One region of the Bacillus sp. FSL H8-0534 genome, then DNA from elsewhere that is predicted to be linked to it. Evidence: riboswitches for the same ligand, from Rfam matches in the RefSeq annotation. Region 1 holds a riboswitch; each other region holds the start of a gene.
The links. Region 1 has a riboswitch for lysine ahead of MHH71_RS11655 (amino acid permease). Riboswitches for the same ligand answer to the same signal wherever they lie in the genome.
Positions count from the first base shown of each region.

Region 2: linked by a shared signal. The riboswitch ahead of lysA (diaminopimelate decarboxylase) and the one ahead of MHH71_RS11655 (amino acid permease) in region 1 are both predicted to bind lysine.
Region 3: linked by a shared signal. The riboswitch ahead of MHH71_RS06720 (aspartate kinase) and the one ahead of MHH71_RS11655 (amino acid permease) in region 1 are both predicted to bind lysine.
Region 4: linked by a shared signal. The riboswitch ahead of MHH71_RS01100 (amino acid permease) and the one ahead of MHH71_RS11655 (amino acid permease) in region 1 are both predicted to bind lysine.

Region 1 is NZ_JBBOUC010000001.1:2,263,078-2,271,497, forward strand. It holds gene MHH71_RS11640 (ABC transporter ATP-binding protein) at 1-1,610, opposite strand, end outside; gene MHH71_RS11645 (ABC transporter ATP-binding protein) at 1,607-3,361, opposite strand; gene MHH71_RS11650 (NADP-dependent glyceraldehyde-3-phosphate dehydrogenase) at 4,203-5,642, shown strand; lysine riboswitch at 6,030-6,212, shown strand; gene MHH71_RS11655 (amino acid permease) at 6,364-7,788, shown strand; gene MHH71_RS11660 (ABC transporter permease) at 7,858-8,420, shown strand, end outside.
Region 2 is NZ_JBBOUC010000001.1:1,610,176-1,618,595, forward strand. It holds gene lysA (diaminopimelate decarboxylase) at 36-1,352, opposite strand; lysine riboswitch at 1,684-1,866, opposite strand; gene MHH71_RS08470 (DUF3888 domain-containing protein) at 1,955-2,347, opposite strand; gene MHH71_RS08475 (LTA synthase family protein) at 2,555-4,441, shown strand; gene pssA (CDP-diacylglycerol--serine O-phosphatidyltransferase) at 4,821-5,528, shown strand; gene MHH71_RS08485 (2-hydroxyacid dehydrogenase family protein) at 5,559-6,530, opposite strand; gene MHH71_RS08490 (DUF4025 domain-containing protein) at 6,681-6,845, opposite strand; gene MHH71_RS08495 (histidinol phosphate phosphatase domain-containing protein) at 6,915-7,937, opposite strand; gene hisE (phosphoribosyl-ATP diphosphatase) at 7,950-8,273, opposite strand; gene hisI (phosphoribosyl-AMP cyclohydrolase) at 8,286-8,420, opposite strand, start outside.
Region 3 is NZ_JBBOUC010000001.1:1,296,736-1,305,155, forward strand. It holds gene MHH71_RS06705 (YndJ family protein) at 1-181, opposite strand, end outside; gene MHH71_RS06710 (DUF4166 domain-containing protein) at 178-798, opposite strand; gene MHH71_RS06715 (DoxX-like family protein) at 803-1,711, opposite strand; lysine riboswitch at 1,912-2,098, shown strand; gene MHH71_RS06720 (aspartate kinase) at 2,329-3,558, shown strand; gene MHH71_RS06725 (response regulator transcription factor) at 3,703-4,422, shown strand; gene MHH71_RS06730 (sensor histidine kinase) at 4,419-5,510, shown strand; gene cyoE (heme o synthase) at 5,699-6,622, opposite strand; gene MHH71_RS06740 (DUF4097 family beta strand repeat-containing protein) at 6,882-7,700, opposite strand; gene MHH71_RS06745 (hypothetical protein) at 7,722-8,420, opposite strand, start outside.
Region 4 is NZ_JBBOUC010000001.1:184,061-192,480, reverse strand. It holds gene MHH71_RS01115 (aminoglycoside phosphotransferase family protein) at 1-658, opposite strand, end outside; gene MHH71_RS01110 (VOC family protein) at 673-1,476, opposite strand; gene MHH71_RS01105 (sulfite exporter TauE/SafE family protein) at 1,687-2,586, shown strand; lysine riboswitch at 2,945-3,137, shown strand; gene MHH71_RS01100 (amino acid permease) at 3,250-4,713, shown strand; gene MHH71_RS01095 (GNAT family N-acetyltransferase) at 4,854-5,249, shown strand; gene MHH71_RS01090 (iron-sulfur cluster biosynthesis family protein) at 5,461-5,766, shown strand; gene ycaC (isochorismate family cysteine hydrolase YcaC) at 5,915-6,550, opposite strand; gene pssA (CDP-diacylglycerol--serine O-phosphatidyltransferase) at 7,150-7,641, shown strand; partial or broken gene MHH71_RS30480 (Tn3 family transposase) at 7,668-7,782, shown strand; gene MHH71_RS01075 (DUF1657 domain-containing protein) at 7,957-8,157, shown strand.

The DNA of each region.
Region 1 (8,420 bases):
GCTTTTACAATTCGAGCCTTTGAAATCTTTGGATGTTCTAAACTTACATTCGACGCAACTGTACCACTAAATAAAAATGGATCTTGTAATACAATTCCCATGTGCTCGCGGAGTGCTTGCTTTGGTATATTTTTCACGTCATGCCCATCGATTGTAAGTTTTCCTTTTTGAAACTCATAGAATTGGAAAAGTACATTCATAATAGAACTTTTCCCAGATCCCGTATGACCAACAAGGGCCACCGTCTCTCCTTTTTTTGCCTCGAAAGAAATGTTTTTTAACACTTCATCTTTCCCATTATAAGAAAATGAAACATCATCAAATCGAACATTTCCATTAAGACGTGGTATACGTTCCTCTTCCACTACTTCGCCCTTTTCATCCAGCAGTTCAAATACACGTTCCGATGCAACGCGCGCTTGCTCTAAATTCGCAAGCTGGTTTACCATATTTGTAATTGGTGAGAAGAGCCTTGTTAAATAATCGACAAATGCATACAGTATCCCTAAAGAGATAATCCCAGCAGCGCTCAAAGAGGCACCGCCAAAATACCAAATAACCGCCGTAAAAGCAATGTTGCGTAAGACACCCACTAAATTATGCGATGTCGCTGCATTTAAATTTAAAATTTTATTTTGGTACTTAAAGTAATCTTCATTTAATTCTTCAAATTCTTTCTTTATTGCACGTTCTTGACGAAATGCCTGGATGATAGGCATTCCTTGGATGGATTCATTCACTGTTCCATTAATATCTGATAACCGCGAGCGCATCTTATGATTGTACACAGAGGCATATTTTCTATATACAACAGCCCAAACAATTAAAATTGGTACGATAATTAAACATAACAGCGCTAATTTCATATCAAGTAAAAATAAAGCAATAAAGATTCCGATAATATAAATAAAACTAGAAACAAATGTCGCTAAAACTGTTACATATAACTCCCGAATGGCCTCCGTATCATTCGTTACACGCGATACAATTTTCCCTGCTGGTAAATAGTCGAAATAACGAATCGGTAATGTTTGAATATGAGAAAAGACATCTTCACGCATAATTTGAATGATTTTATTAGATGCTTTCTGTAAGAAAAACTGTTTACCATATACAAATAAAGATACAACTAACAATAGTGCAAAATATCCTCCGCCAAGTAAAAGTAATCGTTTCATCTCAGGTTCATAAAACGAATACACTTCTTTGGTTGTTAACATTTTTGCTTTATACACTTGCGCTGCTTTTCCACTTTGAACTGTAATAATATCTCCCTTTACAGAACGTGTTCCCTCTGCAGCAACCTTATTAGGTACAAAATAATAAGTGAAACCAACTTGTATAATACGAACTTCTTTTCCTTTTTGTTCACCTTGTTCAAAGCGGTCGCTTCGCTTATACCAAGCTCCGTTATAAAGTACGGCATCGTCCCCTTGCACTGTTTCATGCCATGGTTTCTCAATACCGACAATATGATCATCAATCATTGTCTTTGCTACAAATGGGCCTGCAAGCTCTGCAATAACGAAAATAAATAACATTGCCAGTGCCACAAAAATGGTTCCCTTTACTTTCATAGCGTATTGAAATAACCGTTTTCCAACACTCATATTTTCACCTCACCCTCTACGTTTTCGCCCTGCTGTCTTTCAAACTGCTCCGCATACCAGTCACCATTCAAAACGAGCCTATCATGTGTTCCCTCTTCGATAATTTCACCATTATCCATAACGAGAATCCAATCAGCATGCTGCACAGCTGACAGGCGGTGCGTTGTTATAATTGTTGTTTTTCCGCTTCTTTCTCTCCGTATATTTTCAATAATCGCTGCTTCTGTTCGAGCATCCACAGCCGATAATGAATCATCTAAAATTAAAATTTCCGGATTTTGAATCACAGCCCGCGCAATCGAAATCCGTTGTTTTTGTCCACCAGATAGAGAAACACCTTTTTCTCCAACAAGCGTCTCTAATCCTTCTGGAAGAAACTCCAGATCTTTTTTAAATGCTGCAATTTCAATTGCTTTTTGAAGCTCCTCCTCATTTGCTTCTCTGTTCCCAAATAAAATATTTTCTCGTGCTGTTTTTGAAAATAGAATATGCTCTTGTGGTACATATCCAATCCAGCCTCGTACGTTTTCGGTTGAAATTTCATCAAGCGTAACATTCGACACCGTAATATCCCCTTCTCCAAGTGGATACTGACGAAGGAGTTGGCGAACAAGAGTCGTTTTACCACTTCCTGTTTTCCCAACAATACCAAGCGTTTCCCCTTGCTTTAATGAAAAAGAAACATTTTTCAAATTAAGCTCAGGTGAAGCAGGATACGAAAAGGAAACTTTATCAAAGTCGATATACTCTGGCTCGTGTACACGCGTCGGCTTTTTCACGTTCTTCACGTCAGGCTCATACGCTAACGTTTCATTGACACGATCTAGCGAAGCATTTCCGCGCTGCATGACATTTATTAATTCACCAATCGCAAACATTGGCCAAATCATCATCCCAAGATAAACGTTAAAAGACACAAGTTCACCAAGAGTAACCTTCGATTGGAACACTAAAAACGCTCCATATACAAGACCAATTAAATAACTAAGACCAACTAGCATCTTAACCGTCGGCTGAAACAGTGCATCAATTCTTGCTACTTTCATATTTTTTTCATATACGTCTGTTCCTAATTGATGAAATCTTTGCTCATCAGCTTTTTCCTGTACATATGCACGGATAACACGCACGCCTGCAATCGATTCAAGTACTTTATCATTCATATCTCCAAAAGCATCTTGAGCAATCGTAAAGCGTTCATGTAACTTTTTCCCATATATATTCATCGCATATGCCATAATCGGCAAGGGAAGAAGTGCCGCAATTGTAAGTTGCCAACTGATTGAAAATCCCATCATAAAAACAATTGTGAGCATATATAAACTAGAATCAACAAGTGTCAAAATCCCAAAACCAGCAGTCATAGCAATCGCCTTTAAATCATTTGTCGCTCTCGCCATTAAATCACCAGTACGATTTTTGTGATAAAAGGTCGGCGTCATTTTCAACAAGTGCCCCATAAATTTTGAACGCATCGTTTTTTCAAGCACGAATGCACCGCCAAATAATTGGTGCTGCCATACGTAGGTGAGTACATACCCACCAACTGCCGCCCCAAATAAAATCCAAACATACTGTATAATCACTTCGTTTGTTAAAGAACCTACTTTTATATGATCAATTGTTAATCCAATTACTTTCGGAGGAATTACCTCTATTACATTTACAATTAGAAGCACTCCAATTGCTATGCTATACCTCTTCCAATGTTCTTTAAAAAACCATGTTAACTTTTGTAATACTGAAAACAATGAAATCTCTCCCTTCTCGATTTTGTTTCAGTCTATTTCTGTTATCCACTATCAAAAGCCCCTGCTTTTACACCGTACCAATTGTACTGTTTCACCATAACTTCTCACCTTCCATATTTTTCCACCCCGCTATTTGCGGGCAGTAAAATCCCCACCTCAAGATTCAGCAAGAAATGAGAACGATAGATAAGGGGATAACTGCCCGTAAATGCCCGATTGGTTCAACTAACCATCCGTGGGAGATAAATCCCCCTTACGGATGGAAGTTTCACTTTATCGAAACCATACAAAGTATGGAAACAACCAAAATAGAGACAAAAAAACGCATACCGCCGCTTGACGATATGCGCAAAAACGCATAAAAGCGTACGTTACGAAATACGCAACGTACGCTTTTTGAAAAAACAAAAAAGCACTATCTTTCCGTACGGGTTGCGTAATGATATGAATGTTTCCCACCATGTAATCCAACTAAGCCAGTCATATTTACCATTACAATCATTACGCGCACCCCCTTCATTTATTTTCCATTTTTAATTTTATAACTTTATCAACTTTTCTGTCAATTGTTTTTTCATTATTTTACAAAATAAACTTTTATCACCAAAAATAAAAGATGTACAATACCACCTCGATACTCGAAAAAATTATCTATCGATATTATTATAGATAATCCTATATTTCACTTACAAATAAGGTAAACCCCTTTAAGAAAGGGCATACAAAATAAAAATCACATAAGAAATCGTTTCCATAAACATTTTGTTTGAAAAATGTTCTCAAACCCCCTACAATCACCATATACTCACTCTTACAAGTTGCTATTTTAGGAGGACAAATCATGACAACTAGCAATACGTACAAATTTTATTTAGACGGTGAATGGAGAGAAAGCTCTTCTGGGCAAACAATTGATATTCCATCACCATACTTACACGAAGTAATTGGTAAAGTACAAGCAATTACTCGTGAAGAGGTTGACGAAGCAATTAAATCAGCACAACAAGCTCAAAAAGAATGGGCTGAAGCTTCTCTTCAAGATCGTGCAAAATATTTATATAAATGGGCTGATGAGCTCGTAAATATGCAAGATGAAATTGCCGATATCGTGATGAAAGAAGTCGGTAAAGGTTATAAAGATGCGAAAAAAGAAGTTGTTCGTACAGCTGATTTAATTCGTTATACTGTAGATGAAGCATTACACATGCATGGCGAAAGCATGATGGGCGATAGCTTCCCTGGTGGATCTAAATCCAAGCTTGCAATCATTCAACGTGCACCACGTGGTGTTGTTTTAGCAATCGCACCATTTAACTACCCTGTAAACTTATCTGCTGCAAAACTTGCACCAGCTCTTATTATGGGGAACGCTGTTATCTTTAAACCAGCAACACAAGGCGCAATTAGCGGTATTAAAATGGTTGAAGCTCTTCATAAAGCAGGTCTTCCAAAAGGACTTGTAAACGTAGCAACAGGACGCGGTTCTGTTATCGGCGACTACTTAGTAGAACATCCTGGCGTAAATATGGTATCGTTCACAGGTGGTACACACACAGGTGCTCACTTAGCGAAAAAAGCTGCTATGATTCCGCTTGTATTAGAACTTGGCGGTAAAGACCCTGGTATCGTACGTGAAGATGCTGACTTACAAGAAGCAGCAAAACATATCGTTAGTGGCGCATTCTCATACTCAGGTCAACGCTGTACTGCAATCAAGCGCGTGCTTGTACATGAAAATGTAGCGGACGAGCTTGTTAGCTTATTAAAAGATCAAGTGGCTGAATTAACTGTTGGTTCTCCAGAACAAGACAGTACAATCGTGCCATTAATCGACGATAAATCTGCTGATTTCGTTCAAGGATTAGTTGACGATGCAGTAGAAAAAGGCGCTACAATCGTAATTGGTAACAAACGCGAGCGCAACTTAATCTACCCAACATTAATTGACAATGTAACAGAAGATATGAAAGTTGCTTGGGAAGAGCCATTCGGCCCAATCCTTCCAATCATCCGTGTTTCTTCTGATGAACAAGCAATTGAAATTGCGAACAAATCAGATTTCGGCTTACAAGCAAGTGTCTTCACAAAAGACATTAATAAAGCATTTGCAATTGCAAACAAAATCGATACTGGTTCCGTTCAAATTAACGGACGTACAGAGCGTGGTCCTGACCACTTCCCATTCATCGGTGTGAAGGGTTCTGGTATGGGAGCACAAGGTATTCGTAAGAGCCTTGAGTCTATGACACGTGAAAAAGTAACTGTATTAAACTTAGTATAATATTTCGTGTTAGAAGCTAATCTACGGTTGTAGACTTAGCTTCTTTTTTTATTCCTAGGCTCTGTTATATGGTAATATTTCAGCACAGAAAAAAGAGCTACAATGAGCCCGCTTTCTCTTCTCTCATTAACCAATCCATCACATTCTCAAGTAAAGTTACAGAATAACTATGTTGTTTTTCTAGACTCAAGTGAGACAAAATATCAAAAATATTTGCTTCATTAGGTTAACACACAGATTAACAGAGCCTATTTCTAAAAAAATCCCTCTTCTTTTAATGACAAATTGTTCACTATAGTCTGATTATTGCTATATCCATTGACGTATAAAAATTCATTTGTTACCCTTGATTATGTTAATTTAATACATAAATCCTCATTCGTATCTCGGTGAGGTAGAGGTTGCAGTCATTAAGAGTATCATTTCAGGAGATGTAGTGGCATCGATGAATGAATGGGAAAGGAATGGTTGCCGAAGTAAGAAATGCCCACTGTGCATTCTTGCTGGGTCTGCTATTTAATAAGTGCAGAACTGTCACAAACAACTTGTTTGTGGAGAGCTATCGAGAGGTATGTCGTGGGTTTCCTATAAGATAGAAAGCACGTAGCGACAATTACACGTGCTTTTTTTGTTTTGTATGAAGCTTACCTTTCTTTCCTTTTTGGAAGACATACATATCTCCTCGCTTGACTTGGTTATACTAACTTTGGAGGTATTTTTTATGCAACAAAAAAAATGGGGTTTTTGGGTACTGACAGCATTTGTTGTCGGCAATATGGTTGGCGCTGGTATTTTCATGGTGCCTAGTACATTAGCACAAACAGCAAGCCCACTCGGTGTTACATTAGCTTGGTTAACAACAGGGTTTGGTGTTTTAATGCTAGCTCTTGTTTTCGGTAATTTGGCAATTCGTCGTCCTGACTTAACAACAGGACCACAAAGTCATGCATATGCTTTATTCTCATCACCAAAAAAGAAAAAAATGGCTGGTTTCAGCATAGTTTGGGGCTACTGGGTCGCAAACTGGGCAAGTAATGTTGCTATTATTACATCTTTTGCAGGTTATTTATCACTCTTCTTCCCGATTATGAAAGATACACGTATCTTATTTTCAATCGGCTCTTTCGATGTGGAAGTTGGAAAACTGATTACATTTTGCATCTGTTCATGCTTACTATGGGGAACACATATGATTTTAACAAACGGTGTAAACGGAGCCGGGAAATTAAACTTCCTAGCAACAACAACAAAGGTAACTGGATTCCTTCTATTTATCGTTGTTACTTTGTTTGCATTTCAAGCTTCTAAATTTGGACAATGGTACACACCAGTGATTGATAAAGAAGGCGTGTCACATGGACTACTTTCACAAGTGAATTTAGCCGCTCTTACAACACTTTGGGCATTTATCGGTATTGAATCAGCTGTTCTTTTATCAAACCGTGCGAAATCGCCAAAAACAGTAAAGCATGCAACTGTAGCTGGCTTATTACTAACAGTTGCCATTTATTTAGGAATTACCATTTTAACAATGGGTGTTCTGCACATTGATAAACTTCAAACTTCTGAACGTCCATTAGCCGATGCATTAAATGCTGCAATGGGCCACGGCGGTGGGAAATTGATGGCACTACTTGCTCTTACTTCCCTATTCGGCTCTATCTTAGGCTGGATTTTATTAAGCTCAGAAGTACCTTATCAAGCGGCGAAAGAAGGATTCTTCCCTTCCTTCTTTGCAAAAACAAACAAAAAAGGAAGTCCAATTTATTCACTAAGACTGACAAATATTATGTCGCAAGTCTTCCTTTTCTCAACGTTATCAGGGACCATTGCTGAGGCCTATACATTCGTTATTACTGTCTCAACCTTAGCTTACTTAATCCCTTATCTCGTTTCACCAATCTTCCAATTAAAACTCGTTGCAACTGGTGAAACGTATAAAAACGAACCCGGTTCAAGGATTATGGATGGTATTATCGCAGTCATTGCACTTTGCTATGCACTGTGGGTCATTAAAACTGGCTCCTCAGATATAAAAACATTCCTTCTTGGAATCGGCTTATTTGTAATTGGCTTTGCATTTTATCCATTAATGAATCGCGATAAGAAAAAAAATGAAGAAAATAAAAACGAGCAAATTGCTTAAAGCAATTTGCTCGTTTTTATTTTTGTATAAGAAAGAAACCTATATAATAGAAGACAGAGGTGAAAAAACATGTCAATCGAAACACTATGGAGCACTCGTTTCCAAAAGCATATTCAAAACGTCATCATGTACTTTGCACGCATGATTAGCGGTCTACTATACAGTTTCATCTTCGTCTCATGCGTTGGTGCGTATTATTACGCCAAGTTTCTTAAAACATCTCCTTCTAAAGGCATTTCATTAATCATCATTATATCTCTGCTTACCATCATGATAACGAGATGCCCGATTCGTACTTTTATCCAGAAGCCTGACGCTGTCTATTTACTGGCACTCGAAGAGAAATTAACATCTTATTTCAAACAGTCTCTTCTATACAATTATGTCATTCAACTTTTTCCATTGCTATTTACGTTTCTAATCATTACACCGCTAGCAATGCAAACATTACAGACAACCGTTCCATTCTTATGTACGATCTTTTTCATTTTAATGTTAATAAAAGGTTGGAACCTATATATCAATTGGATATGGCGTGATCAATATAACAGCCAAATCTGGTTTATTATTCGCTTCACTTGTAATGCACTTATTCTTTATATGCTCTTTCAGTCCGTATCAGTTGTTCTATT
Region 2 (8,420 bases), 650 kb from region 1:
AAGGGGTTGCTCTATTTGAACAACTCCTTTTATCATTACACAAGCTCTTTTATACGTATGCGATCGTTCCCAATTATATTTTCATATGTTTCACGTTCAACAACAATTTGTGATGCCCCACCTTTTGCAAATACTACAGCCGGTCTGCGAATACGATTATAATTATTAGCCATAGAATATCCATATGCTCCTGTACAAGAGATCGCTAACAAATCTGCTGTAGCAACTTGCGGCAGTTCTATATCCCAAATAAGCATATCTCCACTCTCACAACACTTTCCAGCAATTGAAACAACTTCTTCAGCCTCTTCTTTCCCTCGATTTGCTAGCATCGCCTCATAACGAGCTCCATATAAAGCTGGTCTTAAATTATCTGTCATTCCCCCATCGACTGACACATATTTACGAATGCCAGGGATATCTTTTACAGCTCCTACTGTATAAATTGTTGTTCCTGCATCCCCAACAATACTACGACCTGGTTCAATCCATATTTCAGGAAGTGGATAATTATTTCTTGTAAATTGTTCTCTCACTGCATCTGTTACAGCATGCACATATGTTTCAAGGGTAAGTGGTCTATCAGCTTCCGTATAACGAATACCAAAACCTCCACCAACATTTAACACCGTTACAACATAACCAGTCTGCTCCCTTATCTCTTCTAAAAAATTATGCAATACTTCAACCGCTCGAACAAATCCTGCTGTTTCAAAAATTTGTGACCCAATATGTGAATGAATACCTAACACATTATAATTTGATTTCTCTAGCGCTATTCGAATCGCCTGCATTGCCTGACCAGCCGAAACTCCAAAACCAAATTTCGAATCATCTTGCCCTGTTGTAATATATTCATGTGTATGCGCCTCTACTCCAGGTGTAACTCGAATTAATATATTTACAATTTTTCCATACTGCTGTGCTAAGTCATGTAATATTTCCATTTCAAAGAAATTATCTACCACAAAGCAGCCAACATCTGCTTGCAGCGCCATGACAATCTCTTCTTCGGTCTTATTATTACCATGAAAATGAATGCGTGATGCAGGAAAACCAGCTTGCAAAGCAGTATACAATTCGCCCCCAGAAACAACATCTAAAGACATATTTTCTTCACGAGCTACTCGGCACATCTCCATGCACAAGAACGCTTTACTTGCATACGCTACTTGGTAAGAGAATCCACTTTCCTGGAAAGCACGATGAAACGCGCGGCATTTTTCCCGAATAGAAGCCTCATCGTATACATAAAGTGGGGTCCCATACTGTTTAGCTAGCTGCGTTGTATCGCATCCTCCAATTTCTAAGTGTCCTTGCTCATTGATTCGGCTTGTGCCGTGTAAATACATTTGAATTCCTCCCTTATTTCCTCTAAAACTCATAACCCCAATCTTCTTCTATTCATTGCAGCGCGTTTTTAGATAAAGTGAAACTTTATTCAGTGGGAGTTTCATCCCAAATGATTATTAGCCTTCACCAATCGGGCTTTTACGGGCAGTTGATCCTCCACCTAACTTCTTTGTTTTCTCAGAATGTTAAGATATGAGATCCTACTGCCCGTTAAAGCGGGGTAAACAAAAAACGCGCGGAACAATGTTCACACGCGTTTCTTATTAGGAATAATGTATCATGAAAAAATAAACGAGTTGTTATCTTCTCAAATAAGAAACCGCATCAACATCTCCAAATAGCTCTCCATAAAATAAAATCTTATGACAGTACTACATTTATTCAATGCAGTCCCAATATATGAATGACGTGGTCACTCTTATATTTCGGCAATAGTCCCTTTCAATCTATGATCACAGATTCCACTAAATCTCCCATAGCTTACTCTTTCCTATCGCGGCCTCTACCTTTGAGAGTAGATGAGGTAAGTCTATTTAATTTTCAAACATCTTATATTGGTATTAACAATACCAAACGAATAAATTATTTGTCAAACAATTTTTCACATTGTTTTTTTACAATTTAATTTCGTATCATCTGGTAAGCGCTTTATATCTATTTTTTTCACAGTCCATTCTCCCTCATCATTATTAAACGTAATTCTTATTTTTTCGAATGGCGGAAGTACTTTCCCACCTATGGCTTCATATTTCGTCACTTCAATTACCGCTTGAAATAAATATGTACCACTATACATTTTTTTCAAACTAACAATCTTCGGGCATTCATACGGTTTTTGTTTCCCATAATGCTTCTCAATCGCTACATTTATTTGCGGAAACAAAACGGAATAAAGAGCATCTTCTAATAATGGCGCATCATATTGTGCAGCAAAAACTGTAGGGGTAGAAAAGAATAAAAAACCACTACATATGAAACAAAATAACTTTTTCATCATAACCTCCGTATCAAAATGCGATATGGTTATTGTCTCCGTTTTCTCTTTTTCTAACCAATTCTTATAAAAATTATCCACAATTCTGCTTTGTTTTCGTATAATAGTACATAAAGATATACGACTGTTCGTATATTTAAAGTGAAACTTCTATCATTAGAACTACAATCACTAGAACCGTCACTTACAGTAGGAGAGGAGTATGTTATGCTACAACATTTGTTTCCAAAATTACGATTTGCACTTGTTGCAGTCGTTTTATTATGGATAAAAACATATATAGTGTACAAGCTAGCCTTCGATATTAAAATTGATAGCTTCTTTGAAGAAATGATGCTTTTGTTTAATCCAATTGCTTCATTGCTTTTATTTTTTGGTCTAGCTTTATTAGCATCAAAGTATCGAAATCGAATTATTATTGGAATCAGCTTTTTGCTGTCATTTATTTTATTTGGAAACGCGATGTTCTACGGTTTTTATAATGACTTTGTCACATTCCCTGTTTTATTCCAAACAAATAACATGGCTGATTTAGGAACCAGTATTAAAGAACTATTTACGTACAAGACATTACTTCTATTTGCGGATGCAATTATTCTAATGTTTATTTTACGTAAGTTCCCGAAATTTTGTGATAATACGCCACTATCTCGCTCTGAAAAACAAAGCTTTTTTAGTGGTATAACAGCTCTGTTAGCATTGCAAGTTATTGTTTCTGTCGTTCATAAACCGCAGTTATTTTCACACTCTTTTGATCGTCAAACCGTTGTGAAAAATCTTGGTTTATACACATATCATCTATTTGACATTACACTTCAGTCTAAATCTTCTGCAGAGCGTGTATTTGCAAGTGGAGACGGTTTTTCTGAGATTAAAAACTACGTGAATTCAAAAAATAAACAAGCTGATAAAAGTTTATTTGGAGTTGCAAAAGGAAAAAATGTCATTTTAATTTCAATGGAATCTACACAAAATTTTGTTATCAACAAAAAAATAAATGGAAAAGAAATTACTCCATTTTTAAATCAATTTATAAAAGATAGTTATTACTTCGATAACTTTTATCATCAAACTGGACAAGGAAAAACATCCGATGCCGAATTTATTGTAGAAAATTCATTATATCCATTAGACCGTGGCTCTGTATTCTTTACACATGCAAACAATGAGTACACAGCAACTCCTGAGCAGTTAAAAAAATATGGATATTATTCCGCAGTCTTCCATTCGAATGATAAAACTTTCTGGAATCGTGATGTAATGTATCCAGCACTCGGATACGATCGTTATTTTAACCTAAATGATTATACAGGAACAGAACAAATGTCTGTTGGATGGGGACTAAAAGATAAAGAGTTCTTTGAACAATCGATCTCCAAGCTTAAATCTTTACCACAACCGTTTTATACAAAATTTATTACATTAACAAATCATTTCCCATTTCTTTTAAATCCAGAAGATCAATATATTAATGAGTATAATTCTGAGAGTGGTGTACTAAATCGTTATTTCCCAACCGTTCGCTATACAGATGAATCTCTGAAACTATTTATCAATCGATTAAAAGATGAAGGGTTATACGATAACTCAGTTATTGTTATTTACGGAGATCATTACGGTATTTCTGAAAATCATAATGCTGCTATGGCACAATTTCTCGGTAAAGAATCCATAACTCCATTTGATTCGATGCAATTGCAACGTGTACCACTTATTATTCATGTACCTGGTCAAGAAGGAAAAGTTATTTCTAAAGTATCTGGACAAATCGATATAAAACCAACATTGCTCCATTTACTTGGTGTCAAAACAAACCAATCCATTGAGTTTGGTACCGATTTATTTGCAAAAAATGAGCATCCACTTATGATTATGCGTGATGGTAGTTTCGTAACAAACGATTATGTTTATACAAAAAATATGTGCTATAAAAAAAGCACAGGTGAATCTATTGATTTAGCAATTTGCCAGCCATATATTGAAAAATCAAAAACAGAATTAAGTTATTCTGATAAACTTATCTATGGCGATTTATTACGATTTGATCCTAACAATAAATACAAAACGGGAACAATGATAACTAAATTTGAATAACCCTAAAAGCAACCTTAAATGATAACAATTTGAGGTTGCTTATTTCTTAATTAAATTTTTACCCTTTCATAAACATGATGATCTTATCTAACAAAATCTCTCCCCAACTCAAAGCTCAGTAGAATTGAACTCCCCCCACCTTCACTTCGTTTAGAGGAGGGGGTCTTCTCGGTTAAAATGATAAAAAAGTTAGACAAGGGATAAACTACTCATGAAAGCCTGCCTTAATGAACCACATCACTGAATACGATTTCACTTGATGAAATCTTTCACAAAATGGGAATTTTTTCGTACGTGGAAAGAAATTTATGTTATGATAAAACAAGTAAACTTTCATACACTAATTAAGAATTTATTACAGAAAGCAAGGGATCAGATTTTGTATAGAGCAGCAATTCCAAACTTATTTACGCTCGGAAATTTATACAGTGGATTTTTATCAATCGGCTATGCATCTTTAGGGTATTATAAACCAGCTGCTATTTTAGTACTAATCGGGATGATGTTAGATAGTCTTGATGGTCGGGTTGCTCGTTTATTGCGTGTTGATTCACAAATGGGAAAAGAACTTGATTCACTCGCAGATGTTGTAACATTCGGTGCTGCGCCTGCAGTTTTAATGTACTACACTTCCTTTTCCAATTACGGAATTATCGGACTATACATAGCAGGCCTATTCCCTCTGTTCGGAGCATATCGCTTAGCAAGATTCAATGTAACGCCTTCCTCTACTTCTATGAAATATTTCACTGGCGTTCCTATTACTGCAGCAGGAGGACTTGTTGCCTTCTTAACATTGTTTTCACATACCATTCCAAAAATTGTCCTCATTACAGTATTTGTAACGTTTGCATTTTTAATGGTAAGCCGTATTCGCATCCCAAGTTTAAAAGATGTGCCAATTCCACGATACAGTATCATTGTTACACTATTTTTAATTGGCAGTATTTATACAATGTATAAAACAAGTTTTGGCAACATTTCAGTATTTCTATTCATTGCTATTCCACTTTATATTTTGTTTATGTTATCTCAATTTATTAGGCAAAGACCTTCTCATAAAAAACGAGCAAATAAAGAAAAATAGAAAGAACCCTTCCAGTTGGAAGGGTTCTTTCTATTTTGTAACAAATTCCTTTTGGTTTACAGGTGTTAATGGTTCTTCTCCTTCTAATACAGCTAAAATGTTACGCACTGCCATTTCAGCCATAGCGTCACGAGTTTCAAATGTTGCGTTTCCAACATGCGGAGTAAGGACAATATTTTTCAGTCCCTTTAATCTCTCTGTAATTTTCGGTTCAAACTCAAATACATCAAGAGCTGCCCCTTCAATTTCATTTGTCTCTAACGCATGAGCAAGCGCTAGTTCATTCATAATTGGACCACGTGCTGCATTTATAATATATGCTGTTTTCTTCATCATTTTAAATTGTTCTTCATTAATCATATGATGAAGACTTGGATTATACGCACAATTAATCGTAATAAAGTCTGCTGTTTGTAATAGTTCTTCTAATGTTACATATGTTGCTTCTATTTCACTTTCTGTCTCATACTTACGGTTTGGACCTGTATACATCACATTCATTCCAAATGCTTTTGCACGTTTCGCAACTGCTTTTCCAATTTCACCAAGACCGATGATTCCAATTGTTTTCCCATATACTTCTCGGCCGAGGAAAAAGAGTGGTGCCCAGCCATTAAATCCCACTGTACGACATAGTGTATCTCCTTCTGGAATTCGTCTTGCAGCCGCTAAAAGAATAGCAAATGTTAACTCTGCTGTTGCTTCTGTTGAAACTTTCGGTGTATTTGTAACTACAACTCCTTTTTCTGCTGCATACTTGTAAGCAATATTATCGTAACCTGCACCATAGTTGGCAATAATTTTCAAATTTGATGCTGCATCAATCACTTCTTTTGTTACCTTTGTAGAAAGTAAACTTAACAGTGCATCTTTATCCTTAACTCGCTTTGCTAATTCTTCGGTACTGATTAACTCTTCTTTGTCATACATTTCTATTTCATGATTTTGTAATAACTGTAATCCGATTTCTGGAATATTTCCTGCTACTAATATTTTCGCCATTACTAAGCACCTCTTCTATTTAAAAATGAGAACTTCCTTACATTTTATTGTAAGAAATCTATGTCAAAAAAGCCAAGAAATTTGATTACAGTTTTGAAAATCGACACTTTTTCTCATAAGAAAAGGGGAGATGGATATCTCCCCTTTTACTTATTGTTCTTCACTAGATTGTTTTCCCAGCTTTGCATCAATCGTTCCCTCTGCTACCGTATCACTAATTTGTTCTTGTACTACAGAATCAACTTCCTCGTTCGTTTGGGAAGTATAACTTTGATTCGTCACTTTCATACTCTGTTTATTATTTTGTTTTACCATTTAAAACCCTCCTTTATCATTCTTTCTTATTTTGAGCAAAAAGAAAGGTTTTCATCACGAAATCATGTTTTACTTTGAAACAATTACCGATTCTTCTTCAAGCAGTTGCATCTTCCTCACCCGTTTTTCAAATGTAGCAACATGAGAAATACCATGATTACGTAATGTTTTCACATTTTCTTGGACATAATTTCCTAAATCATTTGGGTAATGAGCATCTGATGAAAGAGTAATTGGCACTTTATATTTTGCCAACACTTGTAAATAAAGTGGACTTGGACACATCTCTCGAACAGGATAACGATAATATAATCCAGCATTTACTTCCGTTGCTGTATTTGTTTCTATTAATGCCTTAGCAATTCTTTCGTAATGTGGAATCTGTACATTTTCATCTAATCGATAATTAAATACTTTTATATTATCAAGATGCGCTACAATATCAAACACTCTCGAACGAACGGCCTTTTCAACTGTTGTGAAAAATACATCATACAATGTACTTAGCTGATGGTTTTCGAAATATTCTTTCGTATCTGGGTTATCAAATCCCCATCCATCAATAAAATGCACAGAACCAATTACGTAATCCCAATCTCCTAATGCCAATAATTTTTGTAATTCATCTTCCCCACCCATAAAATAATCAGCTTCAATCCCTAGACGCAGTACTACTCCTCTTTTTCTCCAGCGCTCCTTTGCCTCTTGGATTGCTTTTGTAAAATCAGAAATCGATGCTACTCGCACTTGATCTAGCCATTCTTTCTGCAGACGACCGAGCTTTGACTCACTAATGTCTACATATTTCTCATAATATTCCTTCGCCTCATAAAAACGATATAAGTGATCAACAATACCAACTTCTTTTATTCCTTTTCGCAGTGCTTCTTCTAAATAGAAATCAATCCACTCTATTGTAAATGGACCCTCTTGTACTCTTTTTTGCAAGCGTTCTTGTGTTTTCATAAGCCATTCAATCGAATGCCGCTCTTCTTCTAACGGTTGATAATATTCTATTGATTGATTTATTCTCGCCAACCACCCTAGCGAATACGGCCCCTCTTCTAAATGAAGGTGATAATCCACTTTCATAGTTCCCCCCCCTTATAACGTATCAATTTCTTTACGCTCTCCTGTTTTTGAGAGCTTTCCTTGTCTCTCTTTCACTTCTTCTAACACATCTTCTAATGGAATATTTTTTGCGGCTAGTAAAACAAAGCAATGATAAATCACATCGACCATTTCTTTTATAAGTTCTTCTTTATCATCATTTTTTGCAGCGATTACCACTTCTGTACACTCTTCCCCTATTTTTTTTAAAATCTTATCTTCACCTTTTGTAAATAAATAATTTGTATATGATTCCGAAATTGGACTTTCTTTACGCTGCTCAATGGTTTCATATAAAGACTTCAGTACGTCTTCCATCCTCAGGTCCCCCTATATGATTTTATAATGAAAGCATGTTTTCTCTCCTGTATGACAAGCTGGTCCTACTTGCTTAACAATAATTACAATCGAATCTTGATCACAATCTAAATAAAGAGACTGAACATACTGCATGTGCCCAGACGT
Region 3 (8,420 bases), 970 kb from region 1:
ATACAAGTTTATAAAATAAAACCTGTGATCCATCTCTTTTTTCCTTATCAACAATGCATAATGACATTGGTATAAATAAAAAAACAGATAACACTATGATACATTCAACGGGATTTAATTTCGGCCATTCCAATATAATAAAAACCATATAACAAATAAGGCCAAGAATTATATTTTTCATCTAGTCTGATCCCTTTCTACAAACGTTCCCTTATATGAGAAAAGCGGGCCAAATAATGGATTTCGCACTTGAACATGAATTTTGTAACAGTTTAATACATCATCATAGCTCTCTATAACTTTCGCCTCTCCATATAAAAATTTGGGTAGTGGTATTTTCTTCCCAAGTATGTAAAACCATTGTTTTTTTGATGAGATATGCATTGCTCCTTCTTCATCAACATAAAAGGCAAGTGTTGATACGAGCAAATACGGTTCACCAAAGTAATCAATAATTTCATTCTGTTTTGTATTCAGGTACATAACGGCATTGAAATAACGTTTTTTGTTATCAAATCGAAACATCCGATTCCACCTTACAAAAACATTTCCTTTCGCATCCTCTTCAGCAATATTATGTATTGTAAACGGTACTTCTTTTCCTCTTTCTGAAAAGAACATGCGAAACTTAGATGCAACTCTTAAAAGCATTTTGACAAGAAACGATCCTTCATCAATTTCATCCATTTTCCCTTCACCTATAAAACTATTGTTTTCCGTAATTGCATAACGTTTTTGTAATTTCGGGTGTAGCTGCTGATAAGATTCTCCTAATAATACTTCATAGATGCTAGCCACGCATTTACCCCCTTCTTTTTCTCTTACAATTTTTCGCTCTTGGTAAATCACTACTGTTCATATACCCAATAATTGATAATCCAATTAATATAAAATTTAAGGCAATGGGGTTAAATGGTTGGATAAAACTCAAAATATTTGTGAATCCTGCTACTATGGTTAGACCAATTAAAATAATAATGTGCAGCAGCAATAACTTCTGTTTTTGAAACGGCAACAACCATATGATCCCGAATCCTATTTCTAAAAAACCAATTATTTTAAGCGAAAGAATGCTATTTTCGTTTGAACCAATAAGTACAGAAAGCATCTGTACCTCTTCTGGGTGATTAAATAATACTTTTGGCATAAGCCCTTGATACATCCATACAAAAGAAAGTAAAAAACAAATAAGCCAATACGTAATCGATTTTCTTATTAACAAGCGAGGATGCAACCCTTTTTCTAACCATAATTTTAAAGCATCAAAGCTCCATGCTGTCGCCCATCCTAATAGCGGCCGAAATACATATGAATCTATAATCCTCCCTACACCACCAAATCTCGTCTCATAATCATACTGCGTTTCAAAGCAAATCATTTCTCCATTCGGTGTATATTTCCAATAGCCTCTTCCTATTTGTATCAATGAAAGTCTATTGTCTGTCCAAAATTTTAGCGAAGATATTCTTTCTCCTGTTTCCTTTTGGAATTCCCCTACCGATTCCCCTTCACCAACTATTTCAAGCCCAAAACCGATTTTTGTTTTGTATAAAAAACGTTGTGGTTCATCATCTTGTTTCTCTAAATATGATATTTCAGTAAAGCGAGCATCCCACTCTGTATGTAACATCGGATCTTGCGTATACTTCCATAATTCATCCATTGATGTTACCATTTCTGTTTGAACATAAATCGGTTTCTGCCTCTTCATCCTCTCTCCCTCCACTCCCTCTATATCACTAATGTATACGTAAAATTCGATTCTATCTATATTTTTCAAATAATTCTTTCATTACACAAAGAGACTTAATTTTCAAAATATTAACAAAGCACTTGATTTCCTAAAATATTTTAATTATTATAAAACAAATGTTACCAAACAACTTTATAAACCAAACACTCTCGCCCAAAACGTGAGATAGAGGTTGCAACGCTTATAAGTATTCTAAAGGAGACACAGAGATGTCGATGAATTTAGAAAAAAGGAAGTGTTGCCGAAATTAATAAATTTCTCTGCATTTATTAATTGGGGCTGTTTTCGAATAGAAACAGAACTGTCATATGTACAGACGTGTATATATGAAGAGCTATCTACAAAAAAGAGGTATCATGCTTTATATGATATTCTTTTTTGGCGGTTTTTTTATTAGCTCCTTTTTCTGTTTCCCTTTTCCTGTAACAGCACCATCCTCCCCTATTTGAGATGGTGTTTTTTTGTTTTTCTTTCCGGTAACTACAGGAATATTTAGGGACTTATACATCTCTCTTATATGTTTTTTACACCTTTCCTGATTAATTAATAAAAATGGATGAAAGAAGGAATTTGTAATGGAAACGATTGTTCAAAAATTCGGTGGTACTTCTGTCGGAAGTATTCAGCGCATTCAACATGTAGCAAATTTAATTATTGAAGAATATGAACGAGGGAACGGTGTTGTTACAGTTGTATCTGCAATGGGAAAAAGCACAGATGAGCTTGTCGCACTTGCTACTGCTATTACCGAAAATCCGAGTAAACGTGAAATGGACATGCTTTTAACAACTGGCGAACAAGTTACCATTTCTTTATTAACAATGGCGCTGCAAGCAAAAGGATACGACGCTATTTCACTAACTGGGTGGCAAGCTGGTATTACGACTGAATCTGTACATGGAAGTGCAAGAATCTCTGATATTAATACTGAACGTATTCAATCCCTTTTACAAGAAGGAACAATTGTAATCGTTGCTGGCTTCCAAGGACTAAGTAAAGAGAACGAAATTACCACACTAGGCCGCGGTGGTTCTGATACAACTGCTGTTGCATTAGCAGCTGCGCTGAAAGCGAAAAAATGTGATATTTACACAGACGTAACAGGTGTATACACGACTGATCCACGCGTTGTAAAAGACGCATATAAATTAGATGAAATTTCTTATGATGAAATGTTAGAGCTCGCAAATCTTGGTGCTGGTGTACTGCATCCACGTGCTGTTGAATTCGCGAAAAATCATAACGTAGTTTTAGAAGTTCGTTCAAGTATGGAACAAGAAAACGGAACAATTGTAAGGGGAGAATGTAACATGGAACAACAATCAATCGTAAAAGGTATTGCATTTGAAGATAATATTACACGCGTAACAATTAAAGGATTAGAACAAGGAGCACTTTCAACTGTTTTCTCTACGTTGGCTACCGCTCACATTAATGTTGATATTATTATTCAAAGTATTACAAATGAAGGTACTGTACATCTATCCTTCTCTATTCATTCGGGTGACTTAAGAGAAACATTAGAAGTATTAGAACAAAATCAAGAAGCACTTCACTATAGATCTGTAGAATATGAAAATCATCTAGCAAAAGTATCAATTGTTGGATCCGGCATGGTATCCAATCCAGGTGTTGCCGCTGACATGTTCTCTACATTAAAAGACGAAAATATTCATATTAAAATGGTAAGTACATCTGAAATTAAAGTATCTGTTGTCATTGATCGCCTACATTTAGTAGATGGTGTAGAAGCTCTTCATCAATCTTTTATGGCAAAAATTGAACCGATGGTACAAATGAATTAATTTCATTTTCAAAAATAACAACAAGGAATATTTCTTTGTTGTTATTTTTTTATCTAGCAAAATAGTATTATGTTACACTATTACATGTGAAATATTTTCCAAATCATTTTAATGAGACAAAAAACATGTAAAGGCGGATACATAATGAGAACAGAAAATATTCTTTTAGTAGATGACGAGCAAGGTATACTAGATATGTTGGTACTAACCTTAAAGAAAGAAAATTTTATTCATGTAACAACCGCTCTAAACGGAAGTGAGACGTTAAACTTAGTTAAAAATCATCCATTCGATATTATCTTACTCGATGTTATGCTACCAGATATAGACGGCTTCGAATTATGTAGACAAATACGAAACTATACAAATACCCCTATTCTATTTGTGACAGCGCGCTCTAGTGACTTAGATAAATTAACAGGCCTCGGAATTGGTGGGGATGATTACATAACAAAACCATTTAATCCTTTAGAAGTAGCTGCTCGAATTAACGTACAATTACGCGGACAAAGTATGCTGCTAAATAACCGCCAAGCAGAACATTCAAACTTACATTTTGAATCCTTTTCTCTATATCCAAGCGAGGGACTGATAACAGTAAACGGAAAATCTGTACATTGCACTGCTAAAGAACTAGAATTACTTACTTTCTTATGCACACATCCAAATCGGATTTTTACAGCTGAGCAATTATATGAACAAGTGTGGGGACTTACTTCTATGGGTGATGATAAAACAGTAGTCATGCATATTTCTAAATTACGTAAAAAAATAGAAGAAGATCCTAAATCCCCTACATACATTGTTAATTTGAGAGGAATTGGCTATAAATTTATCCCGCATACTAAGGAGCAACAAAAATGAAAATTGGTTTCCGACTAGGCTTTCATTTTATTCGTAGTTTATTTATCGGTACTTTTTTTATGGGGATTTTCATGGCCATCTTCATGGAAGGCATACTACCTCTTATCGGAATAAGCAAAGAGAACAAAGACACGGAAGCTCTTATCGTTTTTTGCCTCTTTGTATGTACTCTTATTTTAGGCGCTATTTTATATGGATGGCATATCGGGAAACCTTTATTTCGAATAATTTCATGGATTAACCATCTAGCAGAAGGCTCTTATGTAACCCCAGAAAGTACGAAACAAATGTACAATAAAAAAACAGGAAAATTAAAAGGCCCTTATCGCTTATATAAAGACGTCTTTCTAAATATAGAACATTTAACAAATAGATTACGAGAAATAGAGAATGAACGAGAACAACTTGAGAAAATGAAACGCGAATGGATGGCAGGAATCTCTCATGATTTAAAGACACCTCTCACTTATATTACAGGATACAGTGCACTTATGTTATCACCCGACCATGAATGGAGTGAGGAAGAAAAAGAGAAGTTTCTGCAAGAGATTCAACAAAAAGGGGACCATATGAAGGAGTTAATTGAAGACTTAAACCTCTCGTTCCGCCTTCATGATTCACAAATCCCGCTAAAAAAAGAAGAAATAAATATCATTGAATTTACAAGAAGAATGATAGCTGATATGACAAATGATCCACGATCTGAACACTATCATTTTAGCTTTCACGCAGACAAAACGAACATTATTATTCCTATTGATACAAAATTACTACATCGCTCTTTGCAAAATTTATTTATGAACGCCGTTTTACATAACCCTGTAGAAACAAAGATCCATACCTCGATTCTATTAGAGGACACTGTACATATTATAATAGAAGATACTGGCGTCGGTATGGATGAAATGACAGTTCAAAATCTATTTAAACAGTACTACCGAGGTACAACTACAAACGTTTCAAATGAAGGAACTGGTTTAGGAATGGCTATCGCCCAAAAAATTATAACGGCACATGGTGGAACCATTCAAGTAGACAGTGAAATAGAAAAAGGAACAACGATTCATATTACCCTTCCAACTCTATAGTACTTATTATCGACAAAAATATAGTTTTATTAAAGTGACGATTACTTTCGTTCAATTTAGTAGAACAAACGTAAGTAAAATTTATTCACACGCTAAAAAACCAATCTCTCATTCTAATACACGAGAAATTGGTTTTTTTATTCTTTACAAATTAAATCGTTCTAAAACTTTTCATTCGTTACCTATATTCATCTTCCAAAAAAGACACCTATAAGGGAATAGATAATGATCGTTGAAAATAAAATCGTCATATGGAAAAGAGAAAAAATAAACAATGATTTTGCCCATTTCTCTGAATCCATCTTTTTATAACCATAAATGCTTAAAACAAGCCATAAAGTACTTAAAAGAAGCGCTACTAGCATAAGACCAATGCTTAAAGATCCTAAAAGAACACTTATTCCAATTAAAACAATTAAATAGATATTCGTTTGTATATATGTTCTTTTAACACCTTTGACTACTGGAAGCATCGGAACCTTTGCAGCCTTATACTCATCATGTTTGCGAATAGCTATGGCGTAAAAATGAGGCATTTGCCAAATAACCATTATGATAAAAAGCCCAATAATAGCCGGATGCATTATATCCGGATAAATAGCAGCCCAGCCAATGAGTGGTGGCATTGCCCCTGAAACACTTCCAATTTCTGTGTTGTAAATTGTTCTTCTCTTACTCCACATTGTATACGGTACAACATACAAAAATAAGCCTAAAAACCCTAATAAGGCTGCTAAATATGTGGTTAGTGCAAGAAATACTAACCCGGAGATTGTCATCAATATTCCAAGCCATAATACAGCCTTAGGGCTTATTTCTCCGGTTACAGTTGGTCTCTTTTTGGTTCTCTCCATAATCGAATCAATATCACGATCATACAGATTATTAAAAGCCCCTGCTGCACCTATGATTAAAATAGAACCGATGAAAGCAAATATAATCTCTGGAATTTTCTCAAACGGGCTAATCTTATATTTATATAAAGCCAATGTTAACCCAGCAAACATTGGGACCAAATTCGATTTAATAATTCCGGTTTTAACCGTTTGGGCTAAAATGTTCGATAACTGTCGTTTCGAATTCGAATTTGTTAATTCTTTTTTCCTTCGCATGACACCCTGTACTCCTTTTCATTAGACGTTTTTACCATGTATATAGTATTAATATACTCCCCGGTATATTAATACTATATGATATTCCTGTCAAGAAAAAGAGAGTATACAGTGCACCGATGAAGAGCAATCTAGAATAATTTAAAAAGTTTAAATAAACACACCTATAAAGAGATTTATACTGTACAAACATATTCTAAGTAGAGCGAGAGTATCAGTATCCATTCAGAATGTATCTTTCATAATCGAACTTTATTTTTTAAAGCTGTTTCACACTCTCATTACGTTTCAACTCAATCGTTCCTGTCATAGACTGCACCGTTAACTTTGTATCATTCCCTTTTCCAGTTCCTATACGACCTTTTACCTTATGATTGTTTCCTTTTTCACCAGTTGAAAGTGAAAATTCATTTTTTATTTGGCCCGCACGCGTTGACAAGTCAACCTCTAGATTTTTTGGCTCTCTCTTAAAGTTTATATTTATATGAGATGATTCGGTTTTTATTTTACTTTCATTTTTTAAATTTGAAACAGAGGATACATTCACCTCTCCCGTATCGTTTTGAATATCGAAGCTTCCTTCCACTCCCTGTAACGTAATCCCTCCTGATTTGGAAACTCCTTTTATATTGTTTCCTTTATACTCTTTTATTGTCATATCACTTGAATCGCTATACAAATTCAATTGTTCAGATGCTATATTTTCACCTATTACCTCACCTGACTCTGTTTTAACATCTATTTTTTTATATGTTTTTTCAGGAAGGTATATATGCACAGTAGCTGTTTTTAAATTTACAATGGATGAAGAGTGTTCTGTAATAACTTCTAATTTCTCTCCATTCTCTTTCACTTTTACATCTTTTATCTCTCCTATATCAACTTTAATATCTGTTTCTGTTGTAGAATGGAGTTTAATATTTTCTCCTACTGTTTTTATATAAATCTCATTTATATTTTTCACGGCGAACTGTTTGGAGACTGGCGCTTCACTCTCTTTTGTACCACAAGCCACTATACTTAAACTCATTAGACTTATAGATGAAAATAAATATATTTTCTCTTTGATTCCCTTCATTACATCACCCCTCTTGACTACTTACTTGAATATTAGCCGTAGCCTTCCCATTTGCTGTAACTGCCCAATTAATGCAATACTTAGCAATAAGATAGATAACCCCATATACAAAATAGCGTATGATGTTGATATTCCTAAGAAGTCTACATATGGAAGATGATTCACTGGCCCTAAATACCATAAAAGTATATACATGACTTCAAACAATTTATGCGTTCGGCTCCACACTCCAAATACTAACGCTAGCGTTGGAATGAACACTATACCGCTAAGCCAAGAAAACAAGAATGAAATATCTTCAATTAATATAAATTGAATGATAAGACCACTGGAGATAATGAGACCCACGATAACACCTGAAATCCATGTTGCAAAAAACTTATACAATGGGGAACAACTCGAAATAATAATTTGATCCGTACCATAGTATTTTTCTCTCGTCATCATCTGTGACCAAATTGCAATTGGCCAAATTATAATAATAGGTAGCCATCCTTTTGATATATCTACCGGACATATCAATCCAAATGCTATAAGCCCAATCGCAATTACATACCACCAAATCGTAAACCCTTTTAACATAATCGATAGCTCCGCTTTAATTAAACGAAACATACTAATGCTCTTTGTTTTCGTTATAGAAGTGAATATAAAAGAGTTATGATTTTGTTCATTCACAGCGATTGTTTTCTTATTCCCTTCAACCTCTCTTACCTTTTC
Region 4 (8,420 bases), 2.1 Mb from region 1:
AAAAATCATGAATGGGATCCCCAAAATCAAACCTCGCAAAATCGATTACTGAACGAAATTCATTATGATGAATCATAATATTTGCTGGGTGAAAATCATCATGCAGAAACACAGTAGGACGATTTCGCAATAAATTCTTATGATTTTCTACAAAGGTTAACACCGATTGCAAGTCAATAAAATCCACCTCGTATTCCACTAATAATTGCAAATATCTCTCGTATTTATTCCATCGAGCTGTTTCCCAAGATTCTTCTACATTCTTTTTCTTCACTGTATGAATTGTCTTTAAGACTTCTCCTGCCCTTTTTCCAGCCAAATATTGCTCTTTCTCAGTCAACTTTCCAAGTATATCTTCACCATCTTCTCCGTTAACCCATTCAAATACTTGTACACATTGATTTAATCTAACAAGCCTTATAAAATGAACTGGTTTTGGTATTGGTATACCTAATGATTCAAAATGACGCGTATATTCATATTCTTCGCGCTTACGTTCACTAGTTGACATATCACACACTTTAATAAAATAGCGTTCATCATTTTCTAATTCAATTTTATATTTTTTATCAAATGAAAAACCTTTTGGAATCAAAGTACATTTTACTATACGAGGACAATCCAATTGTTGTTCTAACTCCCTTAGCACCTCTTCCACATAGACCACTCCAATTAATATATGTATACATTCCCTAAAATTTGTTGTTTTTTCTTCTGTGTATTTGCTCCTTGAAGTTCAGCAGCAAAAGGAAGTTCTCCATATTTTAACAAACATTCTTGCACGAACCCTTCACCAATAGGTTCACAAAACTGCACATTTACATTTTCAAGCAATACACTTTGACAAAGCGCATTCCATTCTTGATGAATTTCAGGTAAAGTCACTTGTACTTCGAGTATCTCTTTCCATCTTTCTACTGTTGCACGTGCATTTTTCACAGCATAATATATTGTCTGAATTTCTTTTACCTCGTTGCTATGCGGGACAATGACGCCCACTTCTTGTAAATCGAATCTCCTACTCTCATCAGATTCTTCCCACTGTATAAAGAAAGGTAATTTCGGTCCACTATCTTCCTGTTCCACAAATAACATTTTCCATTCGATAAGATGACCGTCATTTCTCATTCGTTTTCCTTCAAACGGCCCTTTAACTTGTAACCCTTTTTCCATGAACCTTACCGCAAGTTCTTCAATATGATCTGTACGAAGAGCAATTTGCAGCATTCCTTCTCTATCTCGTAATTTCTCTACAGTTTCCTGAACAAGTGGATTATCCGCTTGTTTCGCTGTATCTTCATGTTGCACTGCTAAAAATTCAATATAAGATAAGTCAAAATAACATAAACTATTCCATGTCCCCCAGTTTGTATGTTCTCCGCCCTGTACCGTATGAAATCCAAGCTCCTCCATTCGCTTTTCTGCTTCCTTTGGTGTGCACCTAACGGTATGAACGAGATGATCAAATGCTAACATAATTTTCCCCTCCCTTTATTTACATCCTTTTATTATATAACTGTTCTGTTATTTCAATCAATTTAAAAAACTTTTAAAACCCAGTTGCTTTATGAGATTAATATGCATTATAATAATAAAAAATTAACGTTAAGCTGATTGGAAAAACCAAAGGCTCTTTTCTCACTCGAGAAAAGAGCCTTTTTGTTTATTATTACAGGGGGATTTTATATGCAAAAATTAATTGTCTTTGCTATTATTGGTTTTTTTGCTCAACTGATTGATGGGGCACTTGGAATGGCTTACGGAGTAACGTCTTCCTCATTATTATTAATGTTTGGCATTGCACCTGCTGTCGCTTCCGCATCCGTTCATTTAGCTGAAGTTGTTACCACTGCAGCTTCTGGCGTATCTCATATTCGATTTGGAAACGTTGATAAATACACTGTTTCCAGACTAACATTACCAGGTGCAATTGGTGCTTTTGTTGGTGCTTGTTTTTTAAGCAATTTACCGGGTGATTTAATTAAACCGTACATTTCTATCTTTTTATTTACTTTAGGTGTCTATATTTTATTACGATTTATTATTCAAAAACAAATTGTCCAATCAAATAAACGTATGTCTGGTAAGCAACTTATACCACTCGGATTGTTTGCGGGATTTGTTGATTCAACTGGTGGAGGTGGCTGGGGACCTATCACTACACCCGTACTTCTCGCACGTGGAAATGAAGCAAGAAAAGTCATTGGTTCCGTTGATACGAGTGAGTTTCCTGTCTCATTAGCTGCAACTATTGGATTTTTCATTTCATTAGGCTGGGAACAAGTAAGCTGGTTTTGGGTATTTGCTCTTATGCTCGGCGGCATTATCGCCGCTCCAATCGCTGCATGGTTAGTACGAATTGTACCTTCACATTTACTTGGGGTACTCGTTGGTGGACTGATTATTTTTACAAATATCCGGACACTGCTTACATCATTTAAAGTGGATCCAACAATTATTAACCTTTCCTATATTGCAGCGGGTCTTGTCGTTATCATTGCACTTTTCATTTCGGTTAGAAATCACTCCCAGCTTACAAAACAAAACGTTGGATATACGACTGGACAAAAACGAGTTTTGCCTTAAAACAGAAATAATTATAAAGTGGTGTGAAATACTACGGTAAGCAAATGATAAGTTTGCTTACCTTTTTTAATCTCTTTAGCACTCTTTATTTTGCTTATAATCAATGTCGAATTTATTTTTCTGAATTTTCTTTTAATTTTAGAGGATTTTCCATATCTTTTTGCGAAACATTTGTATAACAATTTTTTCTTCATTTTTTTACATATCACGTAGGTTCGGGTGGAATTTTGAAACGTTTCCTATACAATAACCGATTTTTTTTGATATTTTCCTACAAAAATCCCTTGCAATATTTTCAGAAACTAATTACAATTGCCATATATTAAAAATCACAGCAATAAATAAATCCTCATCAATCCGATGAGGTAGAGGTTGCGGCTTTTATTAGTAGAACGGATTAGACACAGAGAATGTCAATGACTCCGTTTGAAAGGAAATGCTGCCGAAGTTTGTATTTCTTCTCTGGAAGTACGAGCTGGGGCTGTCTCCAAACAGGAACAGAACTGTCACGTTTACAAAGTACCGTGTAAACGTGGGGTGCTATCTTAACGGAAGGGTATGATGGGGTGGTTATTTGTGAAACGTTCCGCCAAATTCCTTTGGCGGTTTTTTGTATTTTTCTCCCCGTTCCTTCCTAATCTTACAAGAAAAGGAGTGTTGAACATGAATAGCGCAACGAATCAAGCTACCTCTACAAAACAATCTACACAAGGACAAGGTGAATTAAGACGCGGGTTAAAATCTCGTCACCTTACGATGATTTCTCTCGGCGGTACAATCGGTACCGGACTATTTCTTGCAAGTGGTGGTGTCATTCACACAGCAGGGCCTGGCGGAGCTCTCATCGCATATGCGGCAATCGGAATTATGGTTTACTTCTTAATGACAAGTTTAGCTGAATTAGCAGCTTACATGCCTGTCACTGGATCTTTTAGCACATACGCGACAAAATTTGTCGATCCATCACTTGGATTTGCACTCGGCTGGAATTATTGGTATAACTGGGCAATTACCATTGCCGCTGAACTTGCAGCCGTAACATTAATTATGAAGTTTTGGTTCCCAAATACACCTTCCCTTATTTGGAGTGGCCTTTGTTTAGTCATTATGTTTCTTTTAAATTACTTATCTGTTAAAGGGTTTGGTGAAGCGGAATATTGGTTCGCACTTATTAAAGTAGCTACTGTTATTATCTTTTTAATCGTTGGATTTATGATGATTTTTGGTATTATGGGTGGCGAACCTGTTGGATTTAAAAACTTTACTGTTGCAGATGCACCATTTAACGGTGGTATTATGGCAATTATCGGTGTATTTATGGCTGCTGGTTTTTCATTCCAAGGAACTGAATTATTAGGTGTAGCTGCTGGTGAAACTGCCGATCCAGAGCGTAGCATTCCAAAAGCAATTCGCTCAATCTTTTGGCGTATTCTATTATTCTACATCTTTGCAATACTTGTTATCGGTTTATTAATTCCGTATACAACTGAAAGTCTTGCAGCTAGCGATGTAACAGTAAGTCCATTTACACTTGTATTTGAAAAAGCAGGAGTTGCATTTGCCGCTTCTGTTATGAACGCAGTTATTTTAACTGCAGTTTTATCTGCTGGTAACTCAGGTATGTACGCATCAGCTCGTATGCTTTGGGATTTAGCAAGACAAGGAAAAGCACCGAAATTTTTAGGTAAATTAAATAGCCGCGGCGTACCTGTTAACGCGTTAATCGCAACTTCAGTAGTTGGCTGTGCCGCTTTCCTAGCTTCCTTATTCGGCGACGGTGTTGTATATATTTGGTTATTAAATGCATCTGGAATGTCTGGATTTATTGCATGGGTCGGAATTGCTATTAGTCATTATCGTTTCCGAAAAGCATATATTGCACAAGGAAAAGATTTAAATGATTTACCGTATAAAGCAAAATGGTTCCCATTTGGTCCAATCTTCGCATTTGCACTTTGTGTCATTGTCATTTTAGGACAAAATTACGGAGCATTTATAGGCGAGTCTATCGATTGGAATGGTGTACTTGTTTCCTATATCGGCTTACCTCTCTTCCTTGCGATGTGGTTAGGATATAAATTTACAAAGAAAACAAAAGTAATTCCTCTTGATAAATGTGAACTTTAAGTGATAAAAGGCCAGCAAACATCAATCATGTTTGCTGGCCTTTTTTATTGGAATGAATCCTTCACATTCAAAGGATATGTTTTCTTTATGTCGAATGGTTTACTGCATAGAGGAATTATTAAAAAAAGGGTGGGATTAAAATGAACGTCGCGTTAGAAATTGTCTCCACTGAACAACTTAAAATATTAAAGAATTTTTATGCTCTATATTTACATGATTTATCCGAATTCTCCCCTACCCTTCATCCAAATGAAAATGGATTTTTTGAATTTGATGCTTTTGAACTTATTTGTAACCGAGATGAGCTTTCTCCTTATTTCATTACATATGAAGAAAAATATGTCGGGTTTCTTCTATTCGCGAAACCACCATTCACAGCACCTGAAACAGACTGCTGCATTAACGATCTTTTCATATTAAAAGCGTACCGCGGAAAAAGGATAGCAGATCAAGCAATTTTAGAACTTTTAAAACAGCACAAAGGAACCTATTATGTAATGCAATTAAAAAACAATAAAACAGCGGTGAACTTTTAGAAAAAGTTCTACCAAAAGAATGTGATAAAGTATCAAGAAGTTGAGAAAATAAGTGATGATGAGTTATGCTTAACACAAACATTTACGGTTCCATCCTTACTTTTCAAATCGTAATCCCTATACGTTTATCATTCATTGAAACCCTTTACTTCCCTATTTCTAATGTTTTTGCAATAATAGAATAAGAACTATAAACAAAGGTTGGGATTCCATGAACATTCGCGTAACTGATGGGGCAAAAGCCGTATTACATAAATTAAACGCAAATAACAAAAACATCATACGTATTAGAGGTACAATGACAAATTCTTGTAGTATATTTGTTGATGTTGATTTAATTTTCGATGAGTATAATCCAAATGAAATCGCTTATGAAGATGAGCAACTTATTATTCAAACGGATGATTTTACAAAAGACTATATAGGAAATACATTAAAGCTTGATTATAAAATGACAGGTTTTAGTATTACGACTCCTAGCGAAACACTTGTATATGGATTATCAATTAAAAAATGAAGAATGCCCTTGTTTCTTGACTGAAGCAAGGGCATTCTTTATTTTTATCAAGCCTAATAGGGGTCACCATACATCACCATCAAGTTAAGAAATTGGTTGCTCCCCAAAACGAAAAAAATGAAACAGTACAACTATTAATTAAGTCATTTTACTTGCTAAGCTCTCTTTGAGCTCTCATATAGCTTTCCATGATATTTTGATAACTAGGCAGATGTTTAGCAAGTAAAGCTCCAAAACCTTCAACGTCATTTCGCCAGTCACGATGTAATTCTGCTGCAACGCTAAACCAGTTCATTAATTGGACTCCTCCATGAGCCATACGCATAAGGGCAGCATCTGCAACTTGTTTACTAAAAGTCCCTGATGCATCAGTTACAACGAATACCTCATATCCTGCGTTTACAGCAGATAGTGCTGGGAACGCAACACAAACATCAGTAACAACCCCTGCGATAATTAGTTGCTTTTTACCTGTTGCTTCGATGGCTTTAACAAATTCTTCATTGTCCCATGCATTAATTTGTCCAGGCCGAGCTATTTTTGGCGCACCAGGAAAGAGCTCAACCAATTCATGCATTAGTGGGCCGTTCGGTCCGCTTTCAAAGCTTGTTGTTAAAATAACTGGTAAATCAAAAAACTTAGCGGTATTAGCAAGAGCCAAAACATTGTTCTTAAATTCATCAACACCATAATCACGCACTAGGCTGGAAATAAGACCAGTTTGATGATCCACTAGAAGAACAGCGGCATCATTTTTGGAAAGACGAGAATAGAGATCAGACATTTTTATAGTCCTCCTTAAACTAATGTAATAGAAGAAAGTTCATATATCGGTAAATTCTTCTTAAATCTCATTCGCTTGTTACAATCATTTTCCTTTTATTGTTAAGTAATTGATTTATTTCTCAATAAAATGACCATCGATCGTTTAGATAATGAGTTATATCCCTTGGAAAAGGTACCTTGCAGCAGGAGCTACCTTTTCTTTGTTTACACTAAAATAATTTCATGCATCATAATTACAATATAATCAAAATTACTTTTAATAAGGGGATTACTGCATTCTATATTCATAAACTGAGAACCTTACATCAAATTACACTTTTCAAGTTTTCACCTCTCTCCTCTTTCCCCTTTTCTATTTTAGAGCCTGTTTTGATCAATCTTTTTTCAAAAACAGGCTTTTTATATTAGGTAAATCAACAGTAATAGACTTACCCATGATCAAACATTTTTATAAACCAACATAACGTACAGGAAATCGGCCTTTCTCTTGTCGAAATTTACTTAGCGTACAGTGGTCATATATTTTTAAGAATAACGGAAGAATATATAGAAAATGCTACATAAATGTGAAGTTTGATCAACTTAGGGGGGACAACCTTGTTCAATCAGATAGTAAAAGCTGTACCCAATTTATTTACGATCGGAAATTTATTGTGCGGTGTTTTTTCAATTACCATGAATATGAGTGACTATTTGGAAGCAGCCTCCATTTTCATTTTCTTTTCAGCTGTTTTAGATCTTCTTGATGGAAGGATTGCGAGAAAATTAAAAGTGAACAGTGAGTTTGGTGTAGAGTTGGATTCCTTAGCTGATATTGTTAGTTTCGGAGTTGCTCCTGCACTTTTATTTCATTCGATAGCAACACCATCTATTTTAACTTCTTTGGCATTTATCCTTTTCCCAACGATGGGTGCTTTAAGATTAGCAAAATTTAGTGTTAAACCAACCATTGGATATTTTAAGGGATTACCTATTCCAGCTGCAGGATTACCATTGGCTGGTATGGGATTGTTTTCATATAGCAATGCATGGATTACATTAATCCTCGCTCTCTTAATGGTAAGTCCAATTAGGTTTAAAAAACTTTAATTGGGGTCCCGCCCATCGCCATCAAGACTTTATGGAATATCGTTTATTTGAGTAAGACTATAGAAGTATTAAAGAGTAAGTATGATTTCAATGAGGAATTACTAGAACATATTTCACCACTTGGGATGGGAGCATATAAACGGTTCTGTTGCAAAGTTACCCAAAACATAGAGAATCTAGGGTTGCATCGTTAAATGGTTATGCAACCATTAATAATTCCTGTAATTCGTTATACACCGAAAATTGGAAATCGTACTATGATAACAAAATAGGCATTCTATATTTTGAAGTACATTTACAAGGAGGAAATACTACATGACAGTAAGCACTAAACTTAAACAAACTATCGCTGGATTAAAGAGTGCTCAAGCATGCCTAGAAGGATTTGTTCTTGATACTGATAACCAGGAAGCAAAACAATTATATAAAGGTGCAGCACAACAAACTCAAGAAATTATTGAATCTTTAAATCCTCGTCTTCAGCAAATTGAACAAGAAGAGCCTCAGTACAAGTAATAACATAATACCTTTCACATAGAATATCGTCCAAATGGAAGAGCGCTCAGCTTAGATAACGATTATCAAAATGATGATTACAATTAAAGGGTTTCACCACATCACTATCAAGATAAGAAAAGCAAGTGTCCCAAAACAAAAAAATGTACATTTTTTCGTTTTGGGTGTGTTATAAAATTCTTAAGTTGATGGATGTGTGGCGGTACCCCATGTCAATCAAGCTAAAGCGAAATTGTATCCATAATACGAAAAACACCTCCATT